DNA from 4 places in the Pseudoalteromonas sp. M8 genome. Region 3 is predicted to be linked to each of the others. Evidence: predicted binding sites of a transcription regulator. Region 3 holds the regulator's gene; each other region holds the start of a gene.

Evidence for each region. Region 3 encodes sigma-54, which starts transcription at its own class of promoters, with help from an activator protein. Its sites were predicted from a motif close to GTTGGCACGNNNNTNGNNT; they were not measured.
Region 1: a site for sigma-54 is predicted at 3,296-3,314, ahead of GSF13_RS11400 (FimV/HubP family polar landmark protein). Genes of this name have one in related genera too.
Region 2: a site for sigma-54 is predicted at 5,239-5,257, ahead of GSF13_RS18650 (PA2169 family four-helix-bundle protein). Genes of this name have one in related genera too.
Region 4: a site for sigma-54 is predicted at 5,733-5,751, ahead of GSF13_RS20095 (DUF3192 domain-containing protein). Genes of this name have one in related genera too.

What each region holds. Positions count from the first base shown of each region.
Region 1 covers NZ_CP047240.1:1,500,866-1,508,263, forward strand. The annotation lists gene GSF13_RS11385 (DUF6419 family natural product biosynthesis protein) at 503-823, shown strand; gene GSF13_RS11390 (4-phosphoerythronate dehydrogenase) at 907-2,031, shown strand; gene GSF13_RS11395 (aspartate-semialdehyde dehydrogenase) at 2,069-3,085, shown strand; gene GSF13_RS11400 (FimV/HubP family polar landmark protein) at 3,449-7,398, shown strand, end outside.
Region 2 covers NZ_CP047240.1:3,073,629-3,081,026, reverse strand. The annotation lists gene GSF13_RS24835 (ATP-binding protein) at 1-569, shown strand, start outside; gene GSF13_RS24830 (response regulator) at 584-1,390, shown strand; gene GSF13_RS18680 (hypothetical protein) at 1,419-1,673, opposite strand; gene GSF13_RS18675 (hypothetical protein) at 1,657-2,094, opposite strand; gene GSF13_RS18670 (hypothetical protein) at 2,097-2,426, opposite strand; gene GSF13_RS18665 (outer membrane beta-barrel protein) at 2,840-3,415, opposite strand; gene GSF13_RS18660 (BON domain-containing protein) at 3,477-4,040, opposite strand; gene GSF13_RS18655 (mechanosensitive ion channel family protein) at 4,277-5,161, shown strand; gene GSF13_RS18650 (PA2169 family four-helix-bundle protein) at 5,327-5,773, shown strand; gene GSF13_RS18645 (DUF1328 domain-containing protein) at 5,784-5,951, shown strand; gene GSF13_RS18640 (hypothetical protein) at 5,992-6,183, shown strand; gene GSF13_RS18635 (methyl-accepting chemotaxis protein) at 6,435-7,398, shown strand, end outside.
Region 3 covers NZ_CP047240.1:418,003-425,400, reverse strand. The annotation lists gene GSF13_RS07020 (calcium/sodium antiporter) at 1-890, shown strand, start outside; gene GSF13_RS07015 (KpsF/GutQ family sugar-phosphate isomerase) at 900-1,871, shown strand; gene kdsC (3-deoxy-manno-octulosonate-8-phosphatase KdsC) at 1,871-2,422, shown strand; gene lptC (LPS export ABC transporter periplasmic protein LptC) at 2,419-2,973, shown strand; gene lptA (lipopolysaccharide transport periplasmic protein LptA) at 2,963-3,505, shown strand; gene lptB (LPS export ABC transporter ATP-binding protein) at 3,505-4,230, shown strand; gene GSF13_RS06990 (RNA polymerase factor sigma-54) at 4,277-5,776, shown strand; gene hpf (ribosome hibernation promoting factor) at 5,806-6,093, shown strand; gene ptsN (PTS IIA-like nitrogen regulatory protein PtsN) at 6,095-6,553, shown strand; gene rapZ (RNase adapter RapZ) at 6,546-7,398, shown strand, end outside.
Region 4 covers NZ_CP047240.1:3,383,940-3,391,337, forward strand. The annotation lists gene GSF13_RS20060 (hypothetical protein) at 1-79, opposite strand, end outside; gene GSF13_RS20065 (DTW domain-containing protein) at 260-925, opposite strand; gene GSF13_RS20070 (GNAT family N-acetyltransferase) at 1,063-1,605, shown strand; gene GSF13_RS20075 (1-acyl-sn-glycerol-3-phosphate acyltransferase) at 1,657-2,751, opposite strand; gene GSF13_RS20080 (SO_0444 family Cu/Zn efflux transporter) at 2,919-4,193, opposite strand; gene zntR (Zn(2+)-responsive transcriptional regulator) at 4,186-4,593, opposite strand; gene GSF13_RS20090 (D-2-hydroxyacid dehydrogenase) at 4,685-5,632, shown strand; gene GSF13_RS20095 (DUF3192 domain-containing protein) at 5,831-6,211, shown strand; gene GSF13_RS20100 (diguanylate cyclase) at 6,280-7,182, opposite strand; gene GSF13_RS20105 (response regulator) at 7,192-7,398, opposite strand, start outside.

The DNA of each region.
Region 1 (7,398 bases), 1.1 Mb from region 3:
CCAGTTAGACTAGCTGGTTAACGCTGATATTTCAAGCGTCTTCATACCCTCTATGCGAATTAGTTGATGCCTTGTTGTGACATATTATTTACGTTTTGTACTGAATCTGAGTGTTAAATGAGTCATGCTTCTCATGTCAGTAATTTAAAAGTTATTGATTACACCCCAGCTATAACCTGAGAGAATTTTCAACGCTATTAATTACTGATCGATATTTAAGTGTAATGAACGTAGTGCAATATGACGAAAATGCACATGAAATTTCTTTCAGAGAAGTTCGTTATCTGTGCATTATAATTGCCAAAACTTCATGTCGGATTTGCATTGAAATACACGCTAATGTTTCTACAATTGGGTTAAGCATAGCCACGAAATGGTGCTTTTAAGAATTGCTAAGGAGTAGCAAATGCAGTCCATTTTCTTGGTAGCTATGTGAGTTAGGATTTATCGCTACGACCTAGTGTAGCGGTTGATATTGCTGTCCATGTTAAGGAGAAACAAGATGCAGCAGAGTATTTTTTATCTAGTCACTATTTTGGCCTTTGCCGCGATGTTGTCGGCCTTTCACCTCTTTCCTGAAGCGGTAATTTTTAATGTTTTTAGCAGTTTGTTTGCCGCATTACTTGGCTACCGAGCTTATACCCGTTGGGCTTTATTATTGTGTTGTATTAACGTGTTGGCCATGACGTTTTGTCCTTTGCTTGATTCAGGTGGCTGGTTAAGTCTCAAGGGGGCGGTTGTTTTTGTATGCTGTGTGATGTTTTTTGCAATAGCGTTTGGTTGCAATAAAGCGGTGACACAAAATAAAAGGTTTTATTATTAGTCGCCTAGCTTGCCATGTTAAACTCGACTCAGGCGATGTGTTATCGCCTGAGTACTCGAGACAATAGGTGACAGGAAACCCGCATGCGAATATTAGCCGATCAAAATATGCCCTTAGTTGAGTCATTCTTCTGCGAAATTGGTGAGGTAACACGGTTTGATGGCCGTAACCTTCAACCTGACGAGCTAAAAAACGTCGATATTCTGTTGACTCGCTCAGTCACTAAGGTCAATGAGGCCCTGTTAGCACAAGCAGATAATCTGAAGTTTGTTGGGACTGCGACAATAGGGATTGATCATATTGATACCTCATTGTTGGCCAGCGCCAATATCTCGTTCAGCAGCGCACCAGGCTGTAATGCGATAGCTGTTGCCGAGTACGTGATAAGCGCTCTACTTGCATACGCACAAGAAACTTCCACGCCACTTCAAGATAAAACGATTGCCATCATTGGTGTTGGTAATATTGGCGCGTGTTTGGCATCAAAGCTTAAAGGGCTTGGTCTTACGATATTATTGTGTGACCCCGTAAGGCAGCAAGCGGGGACATTGGATTCACATGTAGCCTTAGATGAAGCCTTAGCGCGCGCGGATATCGTGACATTTCACGTTCCATTAGTTAAGCAAGGCCCGCATAAAACGGTTCATCTACTTGATGCACCGCGGATAGCGGCATTAAAGCCGGGTACGGTGATAATCAACGCAAGCCGTGGAGATGTTATCGATAATCAAGCGCTTTTGCGCGCTTTAGAGGGTGGGCAAGCGCTCGAGCTGATCTTAGACGTTTGGGAAAATGAGCCGAATATTTTGCAGCCATTATTGCAATATACTCGCTTTGCATCTGTGCATATTGCCGGCCATACGCTAGAGGGTAAGGCGCGAGGCACGCAAATGTTATACGAAGCCGTATGCCGAGAATTCGATTTACCAGCCAGCAAAACGATTAGTGATTTTCTTCCTAAGCCAAGTGTCACTGGCTGCCAATTGCAAAGCACAGCCAACGAGCAGGATATTATCAATTTAGCGCATCTTGTTTATGACATTCGTCGTGATGATGGCATCATGAGAAAACAGCTAAACACATTGGGCTTTGATACCTTGCGTAAAGCATATCCCGTGCGTCGAGAATTTAGTACAATTGCAGTCAATAATGACTCACCAATCAGTGAAAAGCTTTACCAACTTGGCTTTTCTGAGCACAAGAGTTAAGTGCTGTGGTTGGTATATTACAGAATGAGGAAAAATAATGTCGCAAAAATATAATGTTGCGGTACTTGGCGCAACAGGTCTTGTTGGCAAGCAAATTATCGAATTACTAGCAGAACGAAAGTTTCCTGTAGACACATTATACCCACTCGCGAGTAGCCGAAGCGCGGGTGAAGAGATTGACTTTATGGGTGAAAAAATCGAAGTTCTGGATGTTGAAGAGTTTGATTTTTCTAATGCCCATATCGGTTTGTTTTCAGCGGGTGGTTCCGTGTCGGAGAAATATGCACCAATCGCCGCTGACGCTGGCTGCATTGTGATAGATAACACCTCACATTTTAGATACGACTTTGATATTCCATTAGTAGTTCCTGAGGTGAATAAAGACAGTCTTGCCGATTTTAGAAATCGTAATATCATTGCTAACCCAAACTGCTCTACAATCCAAATGCTAGTGGCACTTAAACCAATTTATGATGCCTATGGCATTGACAGAATTAATGTCTCAACTTATCAAGCGGTATCTGGTGCAGGTAAAGAAGCGGTAGATGAGTTGGCTAAGCAAACTGCAAACTTAATGAATGCAAGACCGATGGAAAACGAAGTGTTTAGCAAACAAATCGCTTTTAATGTCATTCCTCAAATTGATGCGTTCCAAGAAAATGGTTACACCAAAGAAGAAATGAAGATGGTGTGGGAAACGCAAAAAATCTTGGGCGACTCAAGTGTTTTGGTTAACCCGACTGCGGTTCGCGTTCCTGTGTTTTTTGGTCATGCTGAAGCCATTCATCTTGAAACGCGCATGCCTTATGATCTTGAACATGTTAAGCAGTTACTTGCTGATGCGCCGGGTGTTGAACTAATTGAAGACGAAAACGACTACCCAACACCGGTAAGTGATGCAAGTGGTAACGATACCGTTTATGTGGGTCGTGTAAGGCAAGATATTTCACATCCACTAGGCTTAAACTTATGGGTGGTATCAGACAACACCAGAAAAGGTGCAGCAACAAATAGCATTCAAATAGCAGAAGCCATTATAGAAAGCTATCTATAGGTACCCTTTGATATCGCAAAGTAAGCAAAGTTTTGCTTACTTCTCTGCACTATGACGGCAAACTTCTGCCAAGAAGTTTGCCGTTAAGTCAAATACTTGACTATTCTTCACCTATATCAGCTATTCCAAAATCAGTAAAAAGCATTATAACCATGTTAACTTTCAATACGTTGCAATGGATATTCCAACATATCTGGTTTATAGTTTGCATTTGGAATAGAGCTTGCTTCAAAGCCATAATAATAAAACGTCGTTTAACGGGTGTTAAACATTTGAGTAAAGGATCGGCATGCGCGGTTTAGCCTTATTTAGTATCTTTGTATTCGCACTGATTGCCACACCAGTATATACCCAAGAGGGGTAGTGCTAAAAGGCCCTAAAGGGGTTGATTATGGGGCTCAAGGTCGGTCAATAGGGCCTATCAGACCCACGGATACATTGTGGCGTATAGCACAAAAAGTGCGACCAGATGACTCGGTCACCATTTATCAGGTGATGAAGGCGCTTTATGATAAAAATCCTAATTCATTTCTAGATAAAAACCTCAACCATATGCAGGATGGGGCGTATTTACGTATTCCTACAATCAATGAAATTCGTAGTGTTAACCCTGAGTTGGCAAAGCAAAAGTCGGATCAAGATGACAAACTTTGGGAAATGAAGCGTAAGGGATTATTGAACCCAAATGCAATAAACGAAGCTGAAAAAAAGGTTACACAAGCTCGCAAAGTCGATGTTGAAGAAGCAAAAAAAGACCTGACTAATCAACTGCGCTCTTTAAAGATGGAACAGGACATGAGGCTGATGGACTTACAAAAAGAGTTCAAGTCCTCGGTGCGTAATGTTGAAGAAATCCTATCCGAAAACAATAAGTTAAAGCAACAGCTCGGCGCTATTTCTACCGAGCTTCAAACGGTTCGTACTCAGCTTGGAAAAGACAGCGAAATCCAACAACAGCTAAAGGCTGTTATCGACTTGCAAAATGAAATGATTGATCAGCAAGCCGCTCAAGCAAAAGCGCAAGAAAGTAGCGAGTTAAGCGCATTTTTTAGCTCGCCAGCTGGCATTGCATTACTTGCTACATTGCCAGCACTACTGGCAATTGCTGGATTCGTTATGTTCCTACGCCGGAGAAAGCAATCTCAGACGTCAACAGATGATGACGATTTTCTTCCGCAAACACCATCCGTGGCTGCAGGCGCTGCGGCGGGAGCTGCAACCGCTGCGACTGCATTTGACCCTGAGCCAGACCCACTTGATATCGGAATGGGCGACGATGAAGATGCACTGGGCGCAAGCGTTCAGTTAGATGACGATATCTTACCTGAAGACGATGAAATTACCTTTGACTCACTTGATGACGACTTCGATGAAGGAAGTGATACGTTAGATCAAGACGAACTGGATAGCTTACTAAACGAAGATATTTCGTTTGGTGATGATCACGACGAAGACTTTATGCAACAGAGCTTCGAGGAGGCTGATGATGAAGTTTCGCTCGATGTTGATGGTAGCAAAGATATTTTAAGTGACAGCGATCTAGATGATTTGTTCAACGAGTCTCAAGACGAAGAAATTGATGTTAGCGATGATGCGCTTGCTGCCCTGAGCGAGGAACTTGCTGATGAGCAAGCGGATGCTGTTGCAAACGACGATGATATCGATTCAATTCTGGACGGGGCGCTAGATGAAGAGCCCGAATTTAGCGGTAACTTTGATAGTGAGAGTTTAGTCGATGCTGATGATATCGATGCACTACTTGATGCTTCTCAAGATGCTGACGATGATGCACTGCCTGATTTTGAGGAACCAAGTAGTGAGCTTGCGGGTGATGATATTGATGCTCTATTAAATGAAGTTCAAGACGATGCGTTAGCTGAAATTAACGAAGAGCCAGATACGCTTGATGGTGATGATATCGATGCTTTATTGGATGAAGCACAGGAAGATACGTTGCCAGAATTAGAAGAAGAGTCAGATGCTCTCGCTGGTGATGATATCGATGCTTTATTGGATGAAGCACAGGAAGATACGTTGCCAGAATTAGAAGAAGAGTCAGATGCTCTCGCTGGTGATGATATCGATGCTTTATTGGATGAAGCGCAAGAAGATACGTTGCCGGAATTAGAAGAAGAGTCTGACGATCTAGCTGGTGATGATATTGATGCTTTATTGGATGAAGCGCAAGAAGATACGTTGCCGGAATTAGAAGAAGAGTCCGATGATCTCGCTGGTGATGATATCGATGCTTTATTGGATGAAGCACAGGAAGATACGTTGCCAGAATTAGAAGAAGAGTCAGATGCTCTCGCTGGTGATGATATTGATGCTTTATTGGATGAAGCACAGGAAGATACGTTGCCGGAATTAGAAGAAGAGTCCGATGATCTAGCTGGTGATGATATCGATGCTTTATTAGATGAAGCGCAAGAAGATACGTTGCCGGAATTAGAAGAAGAGCCTAGTGATCTCGCTGGTGATGATATCGATGCTTTATTGGATGAATCGCAAGAAGATACGTTGCCGGAATTAGAAGAAGAGTCTGATGAGCTCGCTGGTGATGATATCGATGCTTTATTGGATGAAGCGCAAGAAGATACATTGCCGGAATTAGAAGAAGAGTCCGACGATCTCGCTGGTGATGATATCGATGCTTTATTAGATGAAGCACAGGAAGATACAGTATCTGAGCTGGAAGCAGAATCTGATGAACTGACCGGTGACGATCTCGATGCATTAGTTGACGAAACACCAGAAGATGTTTTGCCAGAGCTGGAAGAAGAATCTGACAAACTGGCCGACGACGAACTCGATGCATTAGTTGACGAAACATCAGAAGATGTTTTGCAAGAGCTGAAAGAAGAATCTGATGAACTGGTCGATGACGATCTCGATACATTAGTTGACGAAACTCCAGAAGATGTTTTGTCAGAGCTGGAAGAAAAATCTGATGAACTGACCGAGGATGGACTCGATGCATTAGTTGACGAGACACCAGAAGATGTTTTGTCAGAGCTGGAAGAAAAATCTGATGAACTGGCCGAGGACGAACTCGATGCATTAGTTGACGAAACACCAGAAGATGTTTTGCCAGAGCTGGAAGAAGAATCTGATGAACTGGCCGAGGACGATCTCGATGCATTAGTTGATGAAACACCAGAAGATGTTTTGCCAGAGCTGGAAGAAGAATCTGATGAACTGGCCGATGACGATCTCGATGCATTACTAGACGAAGCACCAGAAGATGTTTTGTCAGAGCTTGAAGAGGATGTTGGTGAGCCTGTAGATGACGAGCTCGACGCATTAGTTGACGAAACGGCAGAAGAAGCTTTGCCGGAGCTTGAAGAGGAAGTTGGTGAGCCAGCAGATAACGAGCTTGATGGTTTATTAGATGAAGCACCAGAAGATGCTTTACCAAAGCTGGAAGAGGTATCTGACGAGCGTGAACTAGGATCTGAACAGCTTTTAGCAGAGTCTGAGCAAACGGAGTCAGGACACTTGTCTGGTATGTTGGATGAAGAGGATGCTATTCCGGAATCATCTGAAGAACTGATGGAAGATACATTGCAGTCCGATCTAGCCAATGAAGCAGATTTTAGTGATGAGAATGTTCAAGCTGACGAAGACAGTGAATTTGAAGATCCTGACTTAAAAAGTGTTGATGAGCTATTACAGGAGCTTCAAGCCGAAGAACAGTTTGAGTTGGATGCTGAACTTGAAGACGATTTTTCGGATGAAGAAGTTGAAATTGAGCTGGGAGATGATCCACTTAATGACGAAGTGGATTTACTGGCAGAAGAAGAGTTTCTTGACGAAGAAGATCTGCAACCAAGCGCAGAGCTAGAGAGTTACCCTGAGCTGGAACTTGGCGAAGAACTTGAAACTACTGACTCGCAAAGCGAAACCGAAAAAGCATTATCAGAAGCATTATCCAATGACGCTCAATTTGATATAGAGGACGGGCTTGATGACGATCTTCTCGACGATGAAATCTCTGGCTTTGATGAAGATGATTTGCCTGAATTTAGTGCGGATTTCGACGAAGATACCTTGCTTGAAAACGAACCTGAAGCACCAGTCGAAGCTGCAGAAAGTGATACGCTTGAGTCTGAACCTGAACTGGAAGTTGAAGACGAGCTGCCGGAGTTAAACGCAGATTTTGACGAAGAAACCTTGCTTGAAGATGAGCCTGAAGCACCAGTCGAAGCAGCAGAAATTAATACGCTTGAGTCTGAACCTGAACTGGAAGTTGAAGACGAGCTGCCGGAGTTAACTGCAGATTTTGACCAAGAAACCTTGCTTGAAGACGAACC
Region 2 (7,398 bases), 1.7 Mb from region 3:
TTTCTATTATCAATAATAATAGTGAGCACTTACTTAATCTGCTAAACGATGTGCTTGACCTATCCAAGCTAAATGAAAATCGGTTACAGCTCAATAAACAAAGCACGTGTTTGAGTAGCTTTTTAAGTGATTTGTATAGTTTGTTTAAAATGGCCGCAGCTAAGAAAGGCTTGAGTTTTAGTATCGAGGCTAAAACGCCATTGCCGCAGGATGTAAAAGTAGATAAGACGCGGTTGAAGCAGGTACTTATCAACATTATTTATAATGCGATTAAGTTCACAAGCTCCGGTTTTGTGAAGGTTGAGATAACACTACAAGCGGATGCAAAACTTGAATTCAAGGTGATTGACACGGGTATTGGTATTCCTTGCGAGAAGTTAAAACGTATATTTAAACCTTTTGAACAAGTACAAAATGTTACGACTCGTACAGACGAAGGTGCAGGTCTTGGTTTGGCTATTAGCTCGGCACTCATTAAATTGATGGGGGGGAGCTGGCGGTTGAGTCGACTTTGGGAGAGGGGAGTGAATTTGGCTTTAGTATTGACCTTGATACTATCGATGAAATGACTCTGGCGCCATTAATGCTTGATAAGACCCACAACGCGGCTAATAACTCGCTTCCATCTGATTTGAAAGGGCATATCCTTATCGTTGAAGATATCAGTGAGATCCAAATGTTAATGCGTACCTTGATTGGTCAAACTGGCGCAACCGCTGAAATTGCGGGTGATGGTATTGAAGCGCTTGCGATGCTAAAGGATAACCCTGATAAGTATGACTTAGTCTTTATGGACTTGCATATGCCTAGAATGGATGGCCGAGACACGATTGTTGCACTCAGAGAGCGTGGTATTGACTTACCTGTTGTCGCACTGACAGCAGCAGCTCAAAAAGGCACAAAAGAGGAGTTAATGGCATTAGGCTTTAGCGATATGATGAGCAAACCTGTTAATGTCTCTGAGTTAGGAGAATGTTTAACACACTACTTGAGCGGGGTGTTGGTAGCTTCTAGCAATGACGTAGAGCAAGCTAGCGGCACATTGCAGTTTTTAGTGGTAGAAGACGACGCAGATACACGCAATCTGCTTAAGCTGTTACTTAATTCACTGCAAGTGAATGTGGTTACGGCAGAGTGCGCGCAAACTTGTTGGCAGCATTTTGTTGGTTCTGAGCGCTTTGACACGATTTTACTGGATATAGGTCTGCCCGATAAGTCCGGGCTTACGCTTGCTCGAGAAATTAAAGCACAAGATCCTAATCAGCATATTGTGATTGCTAGTGGTTTTGATCCAGAGCCGGAAAAGTTGGCTGAGTCGCAAGTGGATGAAGTGTTATTAAAGCCAATTACACTTGTGGATTTGAAAGAAATTAAAGAAAAGCTAGTTTAGATAGAGAGCCAAAGAATAGCTCAAGGAGTTAAATGATACCTTGAGCTATTCTTTGTAAAAGTACGATTTTTCTTAGTGCGCCAAACTTGCCATATTTAGCGCTGAGTGCGCCAAACATAAACATGAAGCCCAACCCTTGAGGAGAGCTAATCGCGCCGGTGAATACCTTCTTGGCTTTCACTTGGGTAAGTTGATTAAAATGTTTAGCGGTAATGAGCTTTTTCTTCTCAATCACCACTTCTTGGTGCAACTTATCAGTGATGAATTCAGCGAGCTTCGTCATTGCTAGCCTCCTGCTTCGCAACTGGGGTATAAAACCCAGACGTCAGGTCGTTAATACTATTATTAAAGAGCTTCAGCCCTGTTATGATTAGGTAATAAATCATCGCGATATTGATAGTCAGTACGATACCCGCCGAAACAAACCAACTTAGTCCCGCGTAGGTTAACGCGTAAGCAAATAACACATGCAAGCTTCCCCACACCATTGCTGTCAAGATTAGAGAAAATAGAATTAACCCGAGCGCAATACATAAGGTTTTTAGATTAGCTCTAAACTTAGCACCTAATAGGTTTAGTTGTGCTTCTGCGATTTGCTGATAGCTGTTGAATAATAGAGACACAGAATCTTTAAGCTCAGCGAGCGCTGGAGTGCGCTCGTGAGCTGCTGCTTGACGGTCTCTTATTTGAGCTTGGTCTTGCATGATTACTTATTCCTTAACAGCATAGTTGCTAACATACCAAGTGAGAATGCGATACCAGCCGTTTTTACTGGGTTTTCCGTTGCATACTTTTTCACACCTGATGTATTCCACGCACGTTCCCACTCCTTGCGCTTGGCACCAATCGCTTCACTCGAATTATGGCTTTTTTCACGTAGTGAGGTTTCAGTACGAGATGCCGAAGCGTGCAGTGAATCTACTGATGCATGCAATGTATCTGCAATTTGATCCGTAACAGGATGGCTAGAGTCTTGGCCATTTGGCTGTGGTTTAGCTGTATTGCTTGTCTGTGTTTGGTTTGCTTGATTACTCATAAACTACTCCTTATTCGTTTAGTTCACTATATAGGTTGCAAACCCTTTGCCAACTTGAAAGTTGTTTAAATTCATAAGGTTAATGTTTTCCGGTATCGTTTGTCGGTAGATGCGAAATGAAGGGTGTAAATGTTACATAGCAGAACCTACAGGGTGTAGAGTTTGAAAAATTGACAGATTTCATTTCTTGCACTGAATGGCAACTATTACATCTAGAGGTTGTTTACCTTTAAATTCTGTTTCCTGAAAATAAGAAATAGCGAGAAAGTACTTACATTATTCAATATGGAGGCCGTACACTGAAAACAAAAAAAGCGCTACCAAGTGGTAGCGCCAAAACCAGACTCTTGTGGAAGAGCCAGGACTGAGTCAAAGGGGAAATAATTGGGAGGCTATAGAGCCAAAATTACTGCTTAAAACTGATATTCGATAGAGACGGCAGCTACGTCCATATCAGGGTCGATATTGTCTTCAAGTTCATAGCGAGTGTATTCTAACCGCATGTTAACGTTTTCATTGAGGTGAAACTCAACACCGGCACCATAGAGCCAGTCGCCACCCTCAAGGCTAGATGAAACTCGACCTACAGCTGGAATATCCGCGTAGATATCAGCATCCCACTCAAGCCAACCACCTTTAGCATACACTGAGAAATGTTCGTTTAGTGGAGCTGAAATACGTGTAGATAAAGAAATACCGTCTATTTCAGCAGAGTTGTCAATGTCACTTGCTTCGTCGAAGTTCTCATAGGCAAGTTCAAAACTCCAATATGGATTAATTTTTGTACCCACATACGCTTTTAGCATAGAAGAGTCGTCGTCGAATGAAGTGTCATTCTCACGATCTTCCCATTGGAAAGAGTATTGGCCATAACCGATACCTGTGTAAATTTTATAATCATCTAGTCCAAAATCAGACTCCGCGTGAGCGGCTGTGGATGCAAGACCTAGAGAGGCAAGTAGCGCAGCAGCAATTGTTAATTGTTTCATCTTTACTCCTTAAATCAATATAAGTATGGGAGGGGGAAAGCCCCCTCAAATCAAAATTGGCTTATGATTTTGTGGTAACGCGAAGGTTATCTTTTACATCTCTAACGTCATTGGCGTTTTTCGCGATTTGCACAGCAAGTTTGCGCTCTGCTTCGCTACCTACATGACCGTTTAATGTTACGACTAAACCTTCCACATCAACATCGATGTCAGTACCATCTACATCTGTGTCGAACAGATAGCGAGACTTAATTACTGTTGCGATTTTTGCGTCAGTAAAACCGCTATCGCTTTCGTAATTGCGCTCTTTTTTGCGCTCATCTGACATATCTACGATAGTCAGGTCGTTTTTCACTTCTTTTACGCCATCGATACCTAGTACCAGTTCTTCAGCTAGCTTTTTATCTACTGAGTGTTCAACTTTACCGGTTAGCACTACAACGCCGTTCTTTACATCAGTGTTAATGTCAAAGTTGTTCAGTTCACCGTTGAAAAGCAGTGTTGCTTCTGCTTTACCGTCTATCCAAGCGTCACTCGCTTCTTTTTCCCAAGAGTTATCAGCAGCAAATGCTGAAGCAGTAGTAAGTGAAGATACTAGTACAGTTGCAATTAATGTCTTTTTCATAATTAAACTCCTTTAATTTCGTAGTCGAATTATCTGTTGCAGCTGTTGTGCCAACCTTTAACTTATTGATAATTATGTGATTTATTTTTATAGAGTAAGTTTTAAGGAAGAATTTACCGAGAAGATGTGTAAATTAGTTTGTAATAATTACCTTTTCCATGAACGGCTAATTAATATCAATAGGAATGATTACTGCATTCTAGATTTGTCGAGTACTTAAATAGGAATATTTGATTATGAATTTAGAAAAATTCTGGACGTTAATTAATGATAAGTTAATCTCTTGGCTTGAATCCGGTGTGCAGTTACTACCGAATATGATCCTAGCCTTAATGATACTCATATTCTTCACTGTTTTGGCTAAAGTATCTTCAATTTGGTTTTCAAAGGCAATTAAAAAAGCAATAAAGACAGAACAAGTGGCTTCACTTATTAGTTCCATATTTAAAGTCTCTATTATTGCCATTGGGATTTTCTTCGCTTTAGATATAGTAAAACTATCAGGTGCTGTAATGTCATTGTTGGCTGGGGCGGGGATCATTGGCCTTGCTATTGGCTTTGCATTCCAAGACATGACCGAGAACCTCATCGCTGGATTTGTGATGGGGGTCAGAAAACCTTTTATGGTCGGTGACATTATAAGAACCAAGGATTGCTTTGGCACGGTAAGCAAAATCAATTTGAGAAACACCTTAGTAGAAAACTTTTATGGCCAGCTGTCTTATATCCCCAACAAAATTCTCTTTAAGAATGAGTTACAAAACTACACTAAGCTTGGCAAGCGAAGAATAGAAGTACCAGTTGGTATCTCGTATGCGGACGACCCAGAGCAAGCCCGAGAGGTGATTGTTGAGGCAATTAACAAGCTTGATTTCGTAGTAAGCCAAAAAGAAACAGATGTCTATGCAGAGTCTTTTGGTGACAGCTCTATTAATCTATTAGTGTGGTTTTGGATAGATTACCCAGCAGATCCGGGCTTTATGGTGGTCAGGCACAAAGCAATTTGCACCATTAACCGTGTATTAGCTGATAACGATATCTTAATTCCTTTCCCAATTAGGACTATGGATTTCAATGCTAAAGGGAGCACAACCTTAAGTACGCAATTATCACAGGAATAATTTACATCTAGTTTGTAATATTTTCACCGGTCTGAAGGTGCTTAGATTAAAAAGCCTTATATAATAAAGGTTTATGATTTGGCATTTAATCTGCATTAGTGAAAGGGACAGAAAATAATATTTGCAAAATGCACTTATTAAATATCGCAACGAAAGGAGTTATTTATGGCAGATTCAAATTACGACATGGGGCCGGTAAAAGAGCTCATCAAAGTATTAAATGGTGGTGTTGATTTTTACACTGAAGCTAAAAAGAAGCTAGATAATATCGAATTAAACCGCGTATTTGACCAAATGATTGTAGATAAAGCGCAAGCAATCTCGGATCTACAACCATTTGTTCTTATTGACGAAGGTGAAATTGAGACAGATTCAGCGCTTAGCATCGACATTCGTGAATCGTACACCAAGTTGGTTGGTATGGTGAGCACCGACAAAGAGCACACCTATATTTCTCAGCTAGAAGAAGTGGAAGACAAAGTGTTAAGCAAGCTTGATAAAGCATTAAGCAAAGATCTTCCACCTAAATGCAAGAGTGTATTACTGCAAATTCAAACCAGAATGCAAGCTTGTCACGACCAAATGAAGCAGTTGCAAGAGCTAACTGCCTAAGGAGAATGTTATGTTGAGTTGGGCTGTAATGTTTTTATTCCTAGCACTTGTCGCAGCCGTGCTAGGTTTCACTGGAATCGCTGGCGCTGCGGCAGGTATGGCGAAAATTCTATTCTTTGTGTTTATCGCCTTTATGATTATTTCGTTTATTTTTGGCAAAGCACGAGCTCCCAGGTAAAAGGGAATTAACGTACAAAAACGGTTTTAGGAGATAGATTATGAAATCAGCAATTACATTAGCAAAAGCATTTGGTTTTGTTTCAATTTTAGCACTTTTTGGTTGTAGCGAAGGTCCGGCGGAAGATGCTGGTGAGCGTTTCGATGAAACAGTTCAGGAAGTAGAAAATAGCGTGGAAGACGCGTGTGAAGATGTAAAAGAGAACATGAACGCTGAAAACGAAGAGTGTTAAGCGAAAGTGATTTCGACGTGGAATAAAAGAGGAGAAGCCGATAAAAGCTTCTCCTCTTTTTTTGTAATAGGTTTAAAAATCAAACCTATACAGTTAAGAGACACAGTTACGAAGTATGATGCATATCAATAATGCGCTGCTTAATTTGCAATTATTATTGTAATCTATGAACTTTGAGTAATACTTTATTTCTATGTTTACTCAATAAAAATCAGACTATGCTAAATAGGGTTTCAGTTAAAAGCAGATTGTTGTCGCTTTCGGGCATACCTGCTGTGTTTTTTATTCTCGCTACTATCTTTACAATTGGAACATTATCAAATCTTATCAATTACATTGACCGTATTTATGACGACAGAGTTGTACCGCTGAGGCAAATAAAAGTAGTGTCAGACAACTATGCGGTGGTTATTGTAGATACTTTTCACAAGTTACGAGGCCATCAATTATCCAACAGTGCCGCGTTAAAGCAAATCGAAGAAGCAAAAAATATCGCTGAAAAAGAATGGAATAGCTATTTGTCCACGGACCTTACGAGCGAAGAGCGAAGCTTAGTAAAGCAAGTTGAAAAAGCAGAGATAAGTGTCAAGCAACTGCTGTCTAATTATATTAACCGAGTTAACGCAAATACTTTTGAAGAAATTCCTTATGATAAATTTGTACACGATCTCTATGCCGCCTTTGACCCCCTAAGTGAAAGCTACAATGCACTAATTGAGTTACAACTTGCAGAGGCAAGTGCACTAAGAGATGTTGGCCGCTCAGAAGCCAGTGCGACAAAAACGGCGATGATTATCTCTTCCGTTACTATTGTGATCGTTATGGTGCTGATTGGTATGTTGATATTTAGGTCAATTAACGAACCACTCAGTCGTTTGCGTATGCGTATTGGCAACATTGCAAGAGATGCTGATTTAACCCAACGTGTAGTGGTTGAGGGGCAGGACGAGCTGAGTGAGATAGGAAACGACTTCAATACTATGGTGTCGAGCTTACATGAGTTAGTTACCAACCTAGTTACGATGGTGAATAGTCTGTCCTCAACATCCAACGAGCTAAATGGAATTAGTCAGTCAATTGCGGGCACTTCACAAGAACAAGAGCAGCAAACGGTAATGATCGCAACCGCAGCGACAGAAATGAGTAGTGCAATTCAGGAGGTTGCACATAATGCAATGAATACCGCAAACAAAGCAGAGATGTCGGGTCAGCTTG
Region 3 (7,398 bases):
TTGGTGCGGCCGCTCTTGCACGAAACTTTGGTGTACCAACATTAATTGTTGGTTTAACTATCGTGGCCATGGGTTCTTCAGCACCAGAAATGATGGTTGCTGCGCAAGCCGCTCTTGCAGATAAAACAGACACCGCCGTGGGCAATGCCATAGGTTCTAACATCGCCAATATCTTACTCGTTTTGGGTCTCACCGCGTTATTAAGGCCACTCTCCGTTGGCTCTGGTATTTTGCGCCGCGAAATGCCGCTGTTAGTCGTCGTTTCATTGGCAGCTTGGTATATCGTTAGTGATAACCACTTTAGTTTCGTAGAAGGTGTTTTGTTATTAGTCGGTTTCGCCGCTTTTCTTCTTGCACTTATCATTATCACCAAGCGTGGTGGTGGAGATAATGATGACCCATTTGTCAGTGAAGCCTGTGAAGAAGTGCCAAATAATATTCCAACTCAAAAAGCTGTTTTCTGGTTAATCGTGGGTATGATTTTACTGCCTATTAGCGCGGACTATCTCGTTGGCGCTGCGGTTGATATCGCCAAATATTTTGGCATGAGTGACCTGCTAATAGGATTAACCATTATCGCCGTTGGTACTAGTTTACCCGAGCTTGCTGCTTGTGTTGCTGGTGTACTAAAGAAGGAGGACGATCTAGCGCTTGGCAATATTATTGGTTCGAACATCTTTAATATATTGGCCGTGCTATCCATTGCTGGGATCATTAACCCATCCGTCCTCGACGCCAATATTGCGTCACGTGATATATTTATTATGCTTGGCGCGACACTGCTGCTTATCCTAATGAGCCTCAGCTTAACAGGTCAGCGCCGCATCAACCGCTTGGAAGGTGGCATACTTGTCGCAAGCTTCGTCGGTTATATTTACTACATCATTTAAGGAAGCCTTGTGACAACGAACCCATTTATTGATTCTGCAAATCAAGTTTTTGCTACCGAACTTGCAGCAATAGAAGAAGTGCAACAGTTTGTTGATCAGCAATTTGTAAAAGCCTGTGAAATTATGTTTGGCTGTCAAGGTCGCATCATCGTGATTGGCATGGGTAAGTCCGGCCACATCGGTAACAAAATCGCAGCGACACTCGCAAGTACTGGCAGCCCCGCATTTTTTGTTCATCCAGGTGAAGCAAGTCACGGCGACTTAGGTATGATCACCAAAGATGATGTGGTACTGATGATCTCCAACTCAGGGGAAACCCAAGAGGTGATCTCAATCCTACCTGTAATTAAGCGCTTAGGGGCCCCCGTTATTTCCATGACAGGCAACCCAAGCTCTACGATGGCTCGTAATGCGACGGTTCACCTTTGTGTTAAAGTATCAAAAGAAGCCTGCCCATTAGGACTTGCACCCACGGCAAGCACCACAGCTACGCTAGTGATGGGTGATGCGCTCGCGGTTGCGCTACTTGAAGCCAGAGGCTTTACGGCTGATGATTTTGCACTTTCCCACCCTGGTGGTAGTTTGGGAAGACGTCTACTGCTAACCGTTGCTGATGTCATGCATCAAGGGAATGCTATCCCTATGGTCAATAGTCATTGCACAGTTAAAGAAGCTTTATTTGAAATGTCCGCTAAAAGTTTAGGTATGACGGCAATCGTAGATGAAAGCTCGCAATTGCAAGGTATTTTTACCGATGGTGACTTGCGCCGTATTATCGAACAAAAGGTCGATATTCACACCACCCCAATCACGCAAGTGATGACGGCTAAAAGTACGACGGCACGCGCCGATATGCTCGCAGCTGAGGTACTCAATATTATGGAAACCAAACGGATTAACGGCTTGATTGTGGTGAACGAAAACAACATTCCAGTTGGCGCCTTGAATACGCAAGATTTACTTAGAGCGGGGGTGCTGTAATGCAATTTGAAGATTTATATCAGACGATTTCAACTGAAGCTTGGGAAAAAGCAAAACAAATCAAATTATTAATTTGCGATATTGATGGCGTATTCTCAGATGGCCGTATATACCTTGGTAACAATGGTGAAGAACTGAAAGCATTTAATACCAAAGACGGGTTTGGTATTAAGGCCTTGATTGATAGTGGTATCGAAGTCGCCGTTATCACAGGTAGACATTCACAAATAGTTCAGCAACGCATGACTAGTTTAAATGTAACTTATATTTACCAAGGTCAAGAAAACAAGTTAGTGGCATATGATGAACTGAAGACTAAGCTCAACCTTAATGATGACGAAATTGCATATATTGGTGATGATGGCCCAGATCTACCCGTAATGGAACGAGTTGGTTTTGCCGTTGCCGTCAATGATGCACATCCTCTTGTTAAACATATCGCCCATTACACGACCTTGATGCCAGGTGGCTTTGGTGCCGTGAGAGAACTAACTGATCTTCTAATGCTCAGCCAAAATCACTTATTGACTTCCAAAGGATCAAGTACATGACCGTATTGCGTGTCATCTTACTCATTGTTTTCGCTTCTTTAATGGTATGGATGTGGTCGCCCATGTTTAATCCATCAGAGGCGGATCCAGCAAAAGAAGATGAACCGTTAGCTAAACCCGATTATGTTGCAACCACGCTTCAGCAAACGACCTATAGTGAAAATGGCTTATTAAACTATCAGGTAACTGCTGATAAGATGGAGTTGTATCAAGATCTTGGCTTTAGTCACTTTGAAAAGCCCATTTTCACCTTATATAACGGTGAACAGAATTGGCAAATAAGCGCATTAGAAGCAACCCTATACGAAAACAACACCTTGATATTAGAGGGCAATGTGTTGGCAAAGAATTTAACGCCTAACGCCATGATCACGGATATCAATGCCGATAATGTAAGAGTTGAAATTAAGCAAAAATTGATGAAGTCGGAACACCCTGTCGTTATCAACGGTCCTAGTCTTAGGATCACAGGTAAAGGACTGCATGCGGATCTACAAAAGCAAGTGATCGAACTCATCAACCACACAAAGACAATTTATTATGACCAGTAAAATCATTAACAAACTAGTTTTCATCGGCTTGCTTGCAAGTTCTACTCTAGCAATTGCTGCAGAACAAAATGAAGTCATTATTGATGCTGGCCGTCAGCAAGCTCAACTGCAAAGCAACATCGGTATTTTTGAACAGAATGTTGTTATTATTCATGGCAACAGAAAGATAAATGCCGATCGCCTAGAGGTCCACCGTCGCGCGGAACTTGGCATTAACAAGCAACTGCTTGTGGCAACTGGCAGCCCTGCCACTTTTAGCGAACGTCAACCCGATGGCAACTTGCTAGAAGCCAAAGCAAATGAAATCCGTTACGACGTAGCGAAGGGAACCCTAGTGATTTCTGGTGATGCTGAAATCAATCAAACTGGGCAAAAAATCAATGCTCAAGTCATCACCTATGACATTGAAAAGCAATTGATCAGCGCTGAGCGCTCAGACCAAGAAGACTCTCGAGTAAGAACCATCCTTGTTCCTGTTGATGACAAAAAAGACGCTAAAGAGAAAAAAGCGCAGGAAGAAGGTAACAATTAATGAGCGAGCTCAAAGCAACTGGTCTAGCAAAGAGTTATAAAGGTCGTCAGGTCGTCAAAAATGTTGGTTTAAGTGTTCAGGCTGGCAGTATTGTAGGCTTATTAGGACCAAATGGTGCAGGTAAAACCACTACGTTCTACATGATTGTAGGGTTAGTACCAAGCGACAAAGGCTATATTCAGATTGATGACGAAGATATCACTTTGTTACCGATGCACAGCCGTGCACGACTTGGTATTGGCTATCTACCGCAAGAGTCTTCAATCTTTAGAAAACTCACGGTCTATCAAAATTTGATGGCGATTTTAGAAACTCGAAAAGACTTATCTAAAGTTGAAAGAGAAGCTGAACTAAACGAGTTACTGGATGAGTTTAATATTCAACACATTCGCGACTCACAGGGCATGGCATTGTCGGGAGGCGAAAGAAGACGAGTCGAAATTGCTCGCGCTTTAGCCGCAAACCCTAAGTTTATCCTGTTAGATGAACCTTTTGCTGGTGTTGATCCTATTTCGGTGTTAGATATAAAGACAATCATAGAGCACCTAAAAAACCGTGGTATCGGTGTGCTTATCACCGATCATAACGTTAGAGAAACACTGGACGTATGTGAAAAGGCCTACATCGTTTCACATGGTGAGTTAATCGCTGCAGGCACGCCAGAACATGTTTTGGCAGATCAAACCGTAAGAGATGTCTACCTAGGCGAACAATTCAAGCTATAGTTAAGACGTAGTATTAATAACTGTTAAAAAGGATTGTTAGAGATACATGAGGCAATCATTACAGCTGCGCATGGGGCAGCAACTTACAATGACTCCGCAACTGCAACAAGCCATTCGCTTGCTGCAGCTTAGTACATTGGATCTGCAACAAGAAATACAAGAAGCATTAGACAGCAATCCATTGTTGGAAGTGGAAGAAGGTGATAATACTGACGGCGAAAACGCTGACCAACACAGCCAAGAAAAGAGCCGTGCTGACGACAATCAAGATTCAGCCGATGAAACGCAGGTTAGTGACTATGAGATAGACTCAGATACCGCCATGAGCAAAGACACTGTGAGCGATGACCTTGCCATGGATGTCACTTGGGACGAGTATATGAGTGCAGCGCCTGCTGCAAGCTCAGGTCCACTTCCCGATGACGATAATGTTTATCAAGGGGAAACCTCTGAATCTCTCCACGATTATCTCATGTGGCAACTCGAACTGACACCATTTAGTCCAACAGATAGAGCTATTGCGATTGCGATTATTGAAGCGGTCGACCTGTCAGGCATTCTAACACTGTCTTGCGAAGACATTTTAGAAAGCATTAATGACGAGAATAGCGAAGAGCCTATTGAGCTAGATGAAGTCGAAGCCGTACTCAAACGCATTCAGCTTTTTGACCCTGTCGGTATCGCAGCGCGTAGTTTACAAGAATGCTTATGCATTCAGCTCAACCAATTCGCCCCAGATACCCCATGGATTGCCGAAACAAAAATGATCCTGACAGAGCATATCGACTTGCTTGCCAGCCGTGACTATCGAACTTTGGCTAAGAAAACGCGCCTTAAAGAAGCCGATCTCAAAGAGGTCATGACGTTAATACATAGCCTTAACCCAAAGCCTGCGGCAAGCATTATTCATGAAGAGCCTGAATATGTGATCCCTGACGTATCGGTGAAAAAAGTAAAAGGTCGTTGGGTCGTAGAGCTAAATCCTGATGCTATGCCTAAAATAAGAGTAAATGACCATTACGCTGCGATGTCTAGAACGGCGAAATCCAGTACGGATAGTCAGTTTATTCGCTCACATTTACAAGAAGCAAAGTGGTTTATTAAAAGCTTAGAAAGCCGAAATGATACTTTATTAAAAGTTACCAATTGCATTGTGCAACAACAACAGGCATTCTTTGAACATGGCCCCGAAGCAATGCGCCCTATGGTGCTAAATGATGTTGCTGAAATGGTTGAGATGCATGAGTCCACAATTTCCCGTGTGACAACACAAAAATACATGCATACACCTCGGGGAATATTTGAGCTGAAGTATTTCTTCTCTAGCCATGTAAGTACGGAAAATGGAGGTGAGTGCTCTTCTACAGCAATTAGAGCACTTATCAAAAAGCTGATAGCTGCAGAGAATACCGCGAAGCCATTGAGTGACAGCAAAATTGCAGATATCTTAGCTGAGCAAGGAATTAAGGTAGCGAGACGTACGATTGCAAAATATCGTGAATCCCTAGCCATTCCACCGTCAAATCAGCGTAAAAGCTTGATATAAGACGTAAAACCCAAGAAGGAAAAATGCTTATGCAACTAAATCTAACTGGTCGCCATGTAGAAATTACTGACTCATTAAGAGACTATGTCACCAACAAGTTTGCGAAGCTAGAAAGGCACTTTGATCATATCAATAATGTGCATGTGATCCTTGATGTCGAGAAACTAGTACAAAAAGCAGAAGCAACATTACACGTAAACGGCGGCGAGCTATTTGCATCAACAGAGCATCAAGATATGTATGCCGCAATTGATGGCCTTATCGACAAGCTAGATCGTCAAGTTATTAAACACAAAGAGAAGCTCACTCGACACTAAGATGAAATTAAGTGAATTAGTGAACAAGGACTGCAGTAAAGCTGCGGTCCTTTTTAATAGCAAAAAACGTATTTTAGAATACATCAGCGAACTGGCTCATAGCCAAATTCCAAATACCAGTCAGCATGCTATCTTGGACGCCTTAATGGCGCGAGAGAAATTAGGCAGCACAGGGATCGGTAAAGGCATTGCCATTCCCCATGGTCGACTTGAAGGTTTGGATAAAATCCTTGCAATGGTGCTTGTCAGCGAGCAAGGGATCCAGTTTGAAGCCATAGATAAGCAGCCTGTCGATATTTTTGTCGCGTTCATCGTACCTGAAGGTGATAATCAACAACACCTGAAGACCTTAGCGGCGATTGCTGATACACTCAAAGACAAGTCTTTTTGCAAAATGCTTAGGCAAGCAAAAAGTGATGATGAGTTATATGCAGTGATCCAAGGTGAACTTGATGAGTGATGAAGAAAAAGGACTCGAGCTTATCATTATCAGTGGCCGCTCAGGCTCTGGTAAATCTGTAGCGCTTCGAGTATTGGAAGACTTAGGCTACTATTGTGTGGATAACATTCCAGTCAATTTGCTACCGTCTTTAGTCCGCAGTGTTTCGGACAATTATAATAAAATTGCAGTCAGTATTGATGTTAGAAACTTACCTAAAGAACAGGACGAGTTTAATGACATTCTTGAATACTTACCAGGCTTTGCCAAACCTACCCTGTTTTATTTAGACAGTGACGATCAAACCCTGATAAAGCGCTTCTCAGAAACACGACGTTTGCACCCTCTTTCACTGCATAATCTTCCATTAGATGTTGCGATAAAGAAAGAACGGGAATTGTTAGACGTGCTGATCACTCGCGCCGATTTTCTCATTGATACTACAGGCCTGAGCGTTCATCAACTTGCAGAAGATATCCGCGAAAAAATCTTAGGTAAAAAAGACAAACAACTCATTATTACCTTTGAATCTTTCGGCTTTAAACACGGCATCCCAAAACAAGCGGATTACGTTTTTGATGCGCGCTTTTTACCCAACCCACATTGGGAGCCTGAGCTTAAGCCGCTAACTGGCTTAGATCAGCCAGTCAAAGACTATTTGTCGAGTCACAGCATCGTGCAAAAGTTTACTTGGCAGATCCAAACCTTCGTACAAACTTGGTTACCACACTTAGAGCGTAACAATCGCAGTTATCTAACGATCGCAATAGGATGTACAGGTGGGCAACATCGCTCGGTATACTTAGCGCAAACCATTGGTGAACGTTTTGCTAAAACCCATCCCAACGTCAAAATTCGTCACCGAG
Region 4 (7,398 bases), 1.4 Mb from region 3:
TCGACCTACCATCATCTTGCTCGCCGTACTGCGTAAACAATTCAGCTTTTTGTTGAGATAAATCTCGACCGACCGTCATCTTGCTCGCCGTACTGCGTAAACAATTCAGCTTTTTGTCGAAATAAATTTCGACCGACCGTCATCAGCTTGCCATACCGCGTAAACAATGCTGTTTTTGTCGAGGTAAATCTCGACCTACCATCATCTTGCTCGCTGTAGCGCCTAAACAATTCAGCTTTTTGTCGAAATAAATTTCGACCTACAGTTTGCTGCGCTTACCTTTTAAGTAGGCATCTCTAAAATCGATAAAATGCGCGGTTAATTTATCTGCCGCATCCTGCTCGCCGCATTCGGCAAACAATACACACGCGACTTCTGCCGTACCAAGTTGATGTTCATGCGGCGCTACTCGAAGCTTGTAATCCGAGAGCTTTTCAGGGGCGATGGATAACACAGGTAAATTATCGAGGTAGGGGCTCTTTCTGAACATTTTCTTAGCTTCACGCCATGTGCCATCCAAAAAGATAAATAGTGGTGTTTTACTTTCAGTGCGAGTCACCTTAGTAATTACTCGTTCAGGCTCTACGCCCTGCTCTGGGAAAACGACTATTGGTGCATATTGCTCGTCCGAAAGAAGCGCTAATAACGCAGCGTCAGGCTCAGTTCTGTCCCAACGAAAGGCATGATTATCAGGGATCACATCGGCAATTAAGCGTCCAGTGTTAGAGGGCTTAAAGCTTTCATTATGATACATAAGCAAACACACTGCACAGTCTGCTTTGGCCATTTCGACTTTATCGCAAATACATAGAGTCGTGGCTAATAAGCAGCATTCACAACGCGCAAGCTTTGATCCCCTTGCCTTATATTCGCGTTGAGCCGCAGCGATTTGACGCTGTCTAAGCGCTAGTACTGAATTATTCACTCTGTTCCCCCTCTAAAAATGCCGGCGTATTTTAGTAAAGCGCTCGGCTGGCGTCTACGCAAACTTATGTAACATATTTACTCATGACATAAGCTTTTGTACTCTAAAGTTTTATTGGGTTTCATTAGGAGTAAAAAATGCAAGTAAAGGATTCTGCAAGACTGAGTTATCGCCTACTCACCCCACAAGATGCACAGCTACTCGCCGATCTTGATAGCGATCCTGAAGTAATGAAATACATCACAGGCGGTCAGACTAACTCACTTGAAGAAGTAAAAGCCGTATATATTCCACGTTTAACCGAGTATACGGACGAGATCAAAGGTTGGGGGCTTTGGGGCTGTTTCGAGCTGCCAAACAAGGCATTTATTGGTTGGATTTTGGTTCGCCCTGCTAACTTCTTTTCAGAACAAAGAAACGATCAGGATTTAGAGCTCGGTTGGCGTTTTAAACAAGCGTCTTGGGGCAAAGGGTTTGCAACAGAGGCCGCACAACATCTTATTCCAGACCTAATAGCAGTAAATCCTACTTTGACACACTTGAGCGCTATCGCTGAAGAAGAGAACCTTGGCTCCATCAATATTATGAAAAAACTTGGGATGAGCTATGTGAAAAAAGGGCTTCACAAAGATATTTTAGGAGATATGGAAGTCGTTTATTATCATAAAGCTCTTAATTAACCGAACAAAAGCGCAACCACTTAACACCACGGTTGCGCATGCTCACTACTATTAAATGCCTTTGCGACGCAGTGGTTCGGCATACATGCTCAACACCAATTGCTTCAGCTCTTCCGGTACAGACTCTAGTTTAGAGATAAAGTCCTCTTTATCTTCTGGACTAACTTGCGCATCATCGCCTGCTGCTAGGTGATTGGTTGAATGCAGATAGTATAAATCTAAAATCTGTTTATCAATGACATTCGCCAGCTCATCTGGGTTTTCAACATCCGCAGTGATAGGGTCGCCAAATGCGATATGCACATGGCCTTTATCTGAACTAAAGCCCTCAACAATGCTAGCAATGTCTTCGCCTTGTGCTTTCACATATTGGCCAAACTGCTTTTTATGGTATAGCTCTTTAGCCTTAGCAACCGCGCATGGCTCATATTGATAGGAGATGGCAACGGGCACTATCCTGAGCTGCTTTACATATTCTGAAAAATCTAGCTTCTGTTTGCGGCCATTGAGCTGTAGCATTTTTAACAGTGCCGGATCGGTTTGATCCACTCCATCCTTCGCACGCCCCTCTTTTTGCGCAATCCAAATGGAGTTACCTTCACTTAATGAGTCAGAAATATAGGCTGAAAGCTGGGTTAATGCTTTTAGCATTTCTTTCGGCGCCTTTGCCGAGCGTTTTACAATAAAACTCTTATTAAGGCGCATAAGCTCAGTGATATAAGGTACTTGCAGTAAGTTATCACCAATAGCGATACGCACCGTGCGCATATCTTGCTGATGCAAGCCCCAGTTAACAAGTGCAGGGTCTAATACGATGTCACGGTGATTTGAAATAAATAAATACGAGGTATTCGAGTCTAATGTTTCAAGGCCAGAATAAGTCACTTTAGACGTCGTTTTATTGATTAAAATTTGCAGATAGTACGCCACTTCATCTTGTACTTGTTCAATCGTACAAAAATCTCCCCACTTCTTTTTTAGTTTCATTCTTACGAGTGGGCGTGCAATAGCAGGCCAAGCATTTAACCAAGCTGGCAGGTTATATTTGGCGATCACATCAATGAATTGATCATCACCTAGTAGACGTGCCAGTGCTGGCACTACTTCATCATCATTATACGGTCTAATGTCAGCGTATTTATCCACTCTACTTCTCAAATTGTCGGATTAACGAATACTGGAACGCATTCTATCGTGTCAAATAAACAGACGCTAAGCATTTCATGTCTGACCACCAAGGCAATATACCAAGTTGGAACAATAAATGCTTAAGCGTCATGCAATTGTAATACGGTAAAAAGTACCACAATAGTTTATCTTCTAACAACTTTACCTAATTTGAGTATAGCTAATCTTAGTAAGAGTGCTGCTAATAATGCGCCCATCGATACTGTTAACCAATGTGGTAGCACTTCGTGTTCCTCACCTATCATCGGCGTTACAACAAAACCATAAGTATTGACTAAGTAATCAGTTAAATAGCCAAAGATAAGTGCAATCCCGATGACACCGCCCAAGTAGGCAAACACGGCACGACGCCCTAATTCTTTACCAACCACCCCAATTGTGGCGATGTTAGTTGCAGGGCCTGCGAGCATAAATACCAATACAGCACCGGGTGACACACCTGCCATTAATAAACCCGCAGCGATTGGAGTTGAAGCGGTCGCACAAATATACATTGGGATACTGATAAGAATAACCACTAGCATGGCGATAATACCGTCGCCCCACTGAGATAAGAAAGACTCAGGCACAAAGGTTTGCACTAACGCTGCAAAGAATAAACCGATAAGTAGCCAAACTGCGGTGTCGGACAGTAATTGATTACAGCTGAACTTAACAGCTTCCATAATTTTGCCAAAAGCCCCTTGATTTTTAGGCTTAGGAGCTGGCTCACAACAGCTTGTCGTGGCTGATGAAGAATCGCAACAACTGGTTACGGTAGGCTCCGTAGTATCACAACAAGACATATTCGTCCCTACCATTGCTAATTGCGGGCTTGCAGGCGCACAGCAGCTTGAGCTTACTTTTGCGGTTTCCACTTTAGCGCTGGCGCAACAGCTATTATGGCTGTGATGCTTTTCAGCAGGCTTTGGCTCTGAGTGATGATTAGCGTCACAACAACCGCTAGTCGCGCTTGGTTCCTCTGAGGTATTAAGGTGCTTTAGTGGCACAGGCTTATCATCTTTCTCACTGCCAACGAGTAACCCGGCCGCAATTGCGCTAACCACAGCCGCAATTGGCCTAATTATCGCCATAAAAGGACCAAGTAGTACATAAGAAACTGAGATAGAGTCCACTCCAGTTTCAGGCGTTGAGACTAAAAATGCGGTTGTCGCACTTTTCGAGCCCCCCGCTCTTCTCAGTCCCACCGCAGCAGGAATAACGCCGCAAGAGCACAGTGGCATAGGCGCCCCAATCAGCGCTGCCTTTATCGTTGTCCAAAATCCTTCTTTTCCTAAGTGCTTTTGCAATAAATCTTTTGGAATAAATACATTAAGTAACCCAGCCAATATTAGGCCAAGCAGTAACCACGGGGCAGATACTAAAAATAGCTGCCAAAAATTTACTATCAGTTCATTCATCGATAGCCTCCAAGGCCGTTAAAATCGAGCAGCTCACTGCCGCTTCCTTACCGCCGCAGCATTGCTCTGCTAGCGTCGATAATGATTGTTCAAATTTTTGTAACTCAGCGATCCGCGCTCTCACTAAGTCCCGTTTAGTGATAGTCAGCGTTTTCACTTCTTCGCAACTGTGCTGATGCTTTTCAAACTTTATCTTCAGCAAGTCTTGCACTTCTTTGAGGCTAAACCCTACTTCCTTCGCGCGAAGAATAAAGCGCATTTGCTTTTCACTTTGCTCATCAAACAACCGATACCCGCCCTCGCTCCTTGTGCAAGGGTGTAGAAGATCGTTTGCTTCATAATACCTTAACGTGTCAGTTGATACGTTAAGCCGCTTTGCCAGCTCACCAATCTTTACCACTTTACACTCCCAAGTCCTGAAGATTATCCTAGTCGACATCACAAGTATAAACCTTAGAGTTAACTCCAAAGTCAAGAAAAGGATAAAAATAATGCAAATCGTGGTATTAGACGCTAAAACCCTTGCAGGAACCGATCTTTCCCCCATTGCCAAACTAGGCACATTAACGTCTTACGACACCACACCCAGTGAGGACATCATCACACGCTGTAAAGATGCAGCAGTCATCATCACCAATAAAGTACAGTTAACTGAACAAACAATCGCGGCGTTACCGCAATTACGCCTGATTTGTGTTGCGGCCACAGGCGTCAACAACATCGATTTGGCAGCCGCAAAAGCCCATCAAATTGCGGTGGCTAATGTGGCTGGTTATTCGACCCCTTCTGTCGTGCAGCACACCTTTACTATGCTTGGTAACTTAATGACAAATATTCATCGTTACCAGCAAGACTGCCGTGCAGGGCTTTGGCAGCAAAGTGATATGTTTTGTCGCTTGGACTACAGCATCAACGAAATTGCAGGCAAAAACTTTGTGATCGTAGGCCATGGAACGTTAGGAGAAGCCGTTGCAAAAGTCGCACAAGCATTTGGAGCTCAGGTAATTGTTGCCGAACGTAGGGGCGTAACTGAGGTTAGAGCAGGACGAATGGCTTTTGAAGAAGCACTGCAGATTGCGGATATTGTATCGATTCACTGCCCGCTTACCGCTGAAACAGAAAACCTGATTTCGAGAGCTGAATTCGCTCTACTTCCAAATCATGCTTATCTTATCAACACCGCGAGAGGCGGAATAGTCAATGAGCAAGCGCTGGTGGATGCGCTAACTAACAAGCAAATAGCTGGTGCTGCTGTGGATGTCCTCACTCAAGAGCCGGCCCAAGCAAGCAACCCACTTGTTCAATACCAAGGGGAAAACTTGCTTTTAACACCGCATACGGCATGGGCAAGTAAAGAAGCCATCGAACGTTTAGTCGGCGAAATTGCCATTAATATTGAAAGTTTTGTGGCAGGCACAACGAGAAACCGAGTGGTCTAGATTATTGTTTTAGTGAGTGATATCGCTAAAAGTTAGTGAAAACCATCAACCACAAACTGATTAAAAAACAACAACAAACTGATATTTATAAACTTTATTAGTTGGCAAAGAGTTTGCAACTCTTGTGATAATTCAAGCAAAAAATAAATGGCTGTTTGCATTACTTGCTCAGCAACAAAATTAAAAAGGAAAACAACAATGAAAAAATTAATGTTAGTGGCTGCGCTTAGCTCTACTCTATTATCAGGCTGTATCGTTGCTGTATCCGACGGTGAAGTAGAACACAGTTGGGCTTCTGAATACAACTCGTCTAACTGGGAACATAAACAGCGTAAAAATCGTGAAAAGATTGCTAACCTTGAAATGGGCGCGTCTTACTCATCAGTAAAAGACATGTTTGCAACTCCTGACTTTAGCGAGTTGGTGTCAAAAGACGGCGACAACTATCAAGTGCTGTACTATGCAACCAACAGCAAACACTCAGACGGCAAAGTAACAAAAGATGAGTGCACGCCATTGGTATTCAAAAACAACCAACTGGTTGGCTTTGGCGACAACGCACTAAAGCAAATTCAGTAAGACTTTATCGCACCAAGGATGGTGAATAATGCGGATATGCTTTAGCCCCCGCATATGGCTTTAGATATTTATAACACTTTAATAAAAACCGTACTTTGCTGTTTTTGTGCAACGGCAAGTGCGCTATCGGCCATTTTTATCAGCTCACTAAGCTCACTACTACAGTGATTTTCAATATGAACTGCACCAATGCTAACGCTCACATGCGCACATATCGGTGAAGCAATATGGGGGATTTTTAACGCATTAACCGAGTCGTGCAGCGCTTCTGCTATCTCATTAATTACGTCGATATTATGCTGAGTTAGTACCAACGCAAAACGAGTACCATCAAAACGGCCAATAAATAAAGAACGTCGGGTAGCGCCTTCTTCTAGCGCTTTGGCGACCTTAAATAAACAATCATCACCGTGCATGTAGCCATAATGCTCATTAAACGTTTTAAAATAGTCCACCTCAACCAGCATAACGGTAAACGCACTGCCATCAGCTTTTGCGCTTTCTAATGCTGATTTCATCGCTTCATCTAGATATCTACGATTGGGCAACTCCGTTAAACCATCGATAGAGGCTAGCTTTTCTAGCAGGTCATTTTTCTTTTTTATTGCTAAATGGTTTTTGATTCTGGCTTTTACAATCAAAGGGTTAAAGGGTTTAGTAATATAATCCACAGCCCCTAACTCCAAACCTCGTGCTTCATCTTTAAAGCTCACACTACCAGAGATCACGACAACGGGAATACCGTAAGTGCTCGCATCCTTTTTTAGGCACTCTAAAACAGAAAATCCAGCGCCGTCAGCCATTAACACATCTAAAATAATAAGGTCTGGTTTACTTGCTTTTAGTTCATCAATACATAACTTAGCGTCAGTGCTATGGGATAACCGATGGCCGTCACCTAATGTATTGCTTAGGACCATCTTATTTATTGGGTCATCATCAATAATAAAAATGTGCTCAGCTTGCTGCATCTTATGACGCTACCTTTTTAGCTCGATAAAGCACACCACCTGTGAAAGTGCATTTGTTAACACATCCAAGTCAGTGCGATTTGTTATTGTTGTGATCGTTTTGCTTTGCGTTTCAAGGTCTTTTGCAACTTTCGCTAGTCGCTTAAAGCCCAGACCTGCAGCAGCGCCCTTAATTCCGTGTGCTAACTCAAATAATGCTGAACCTTGCTCTATTTC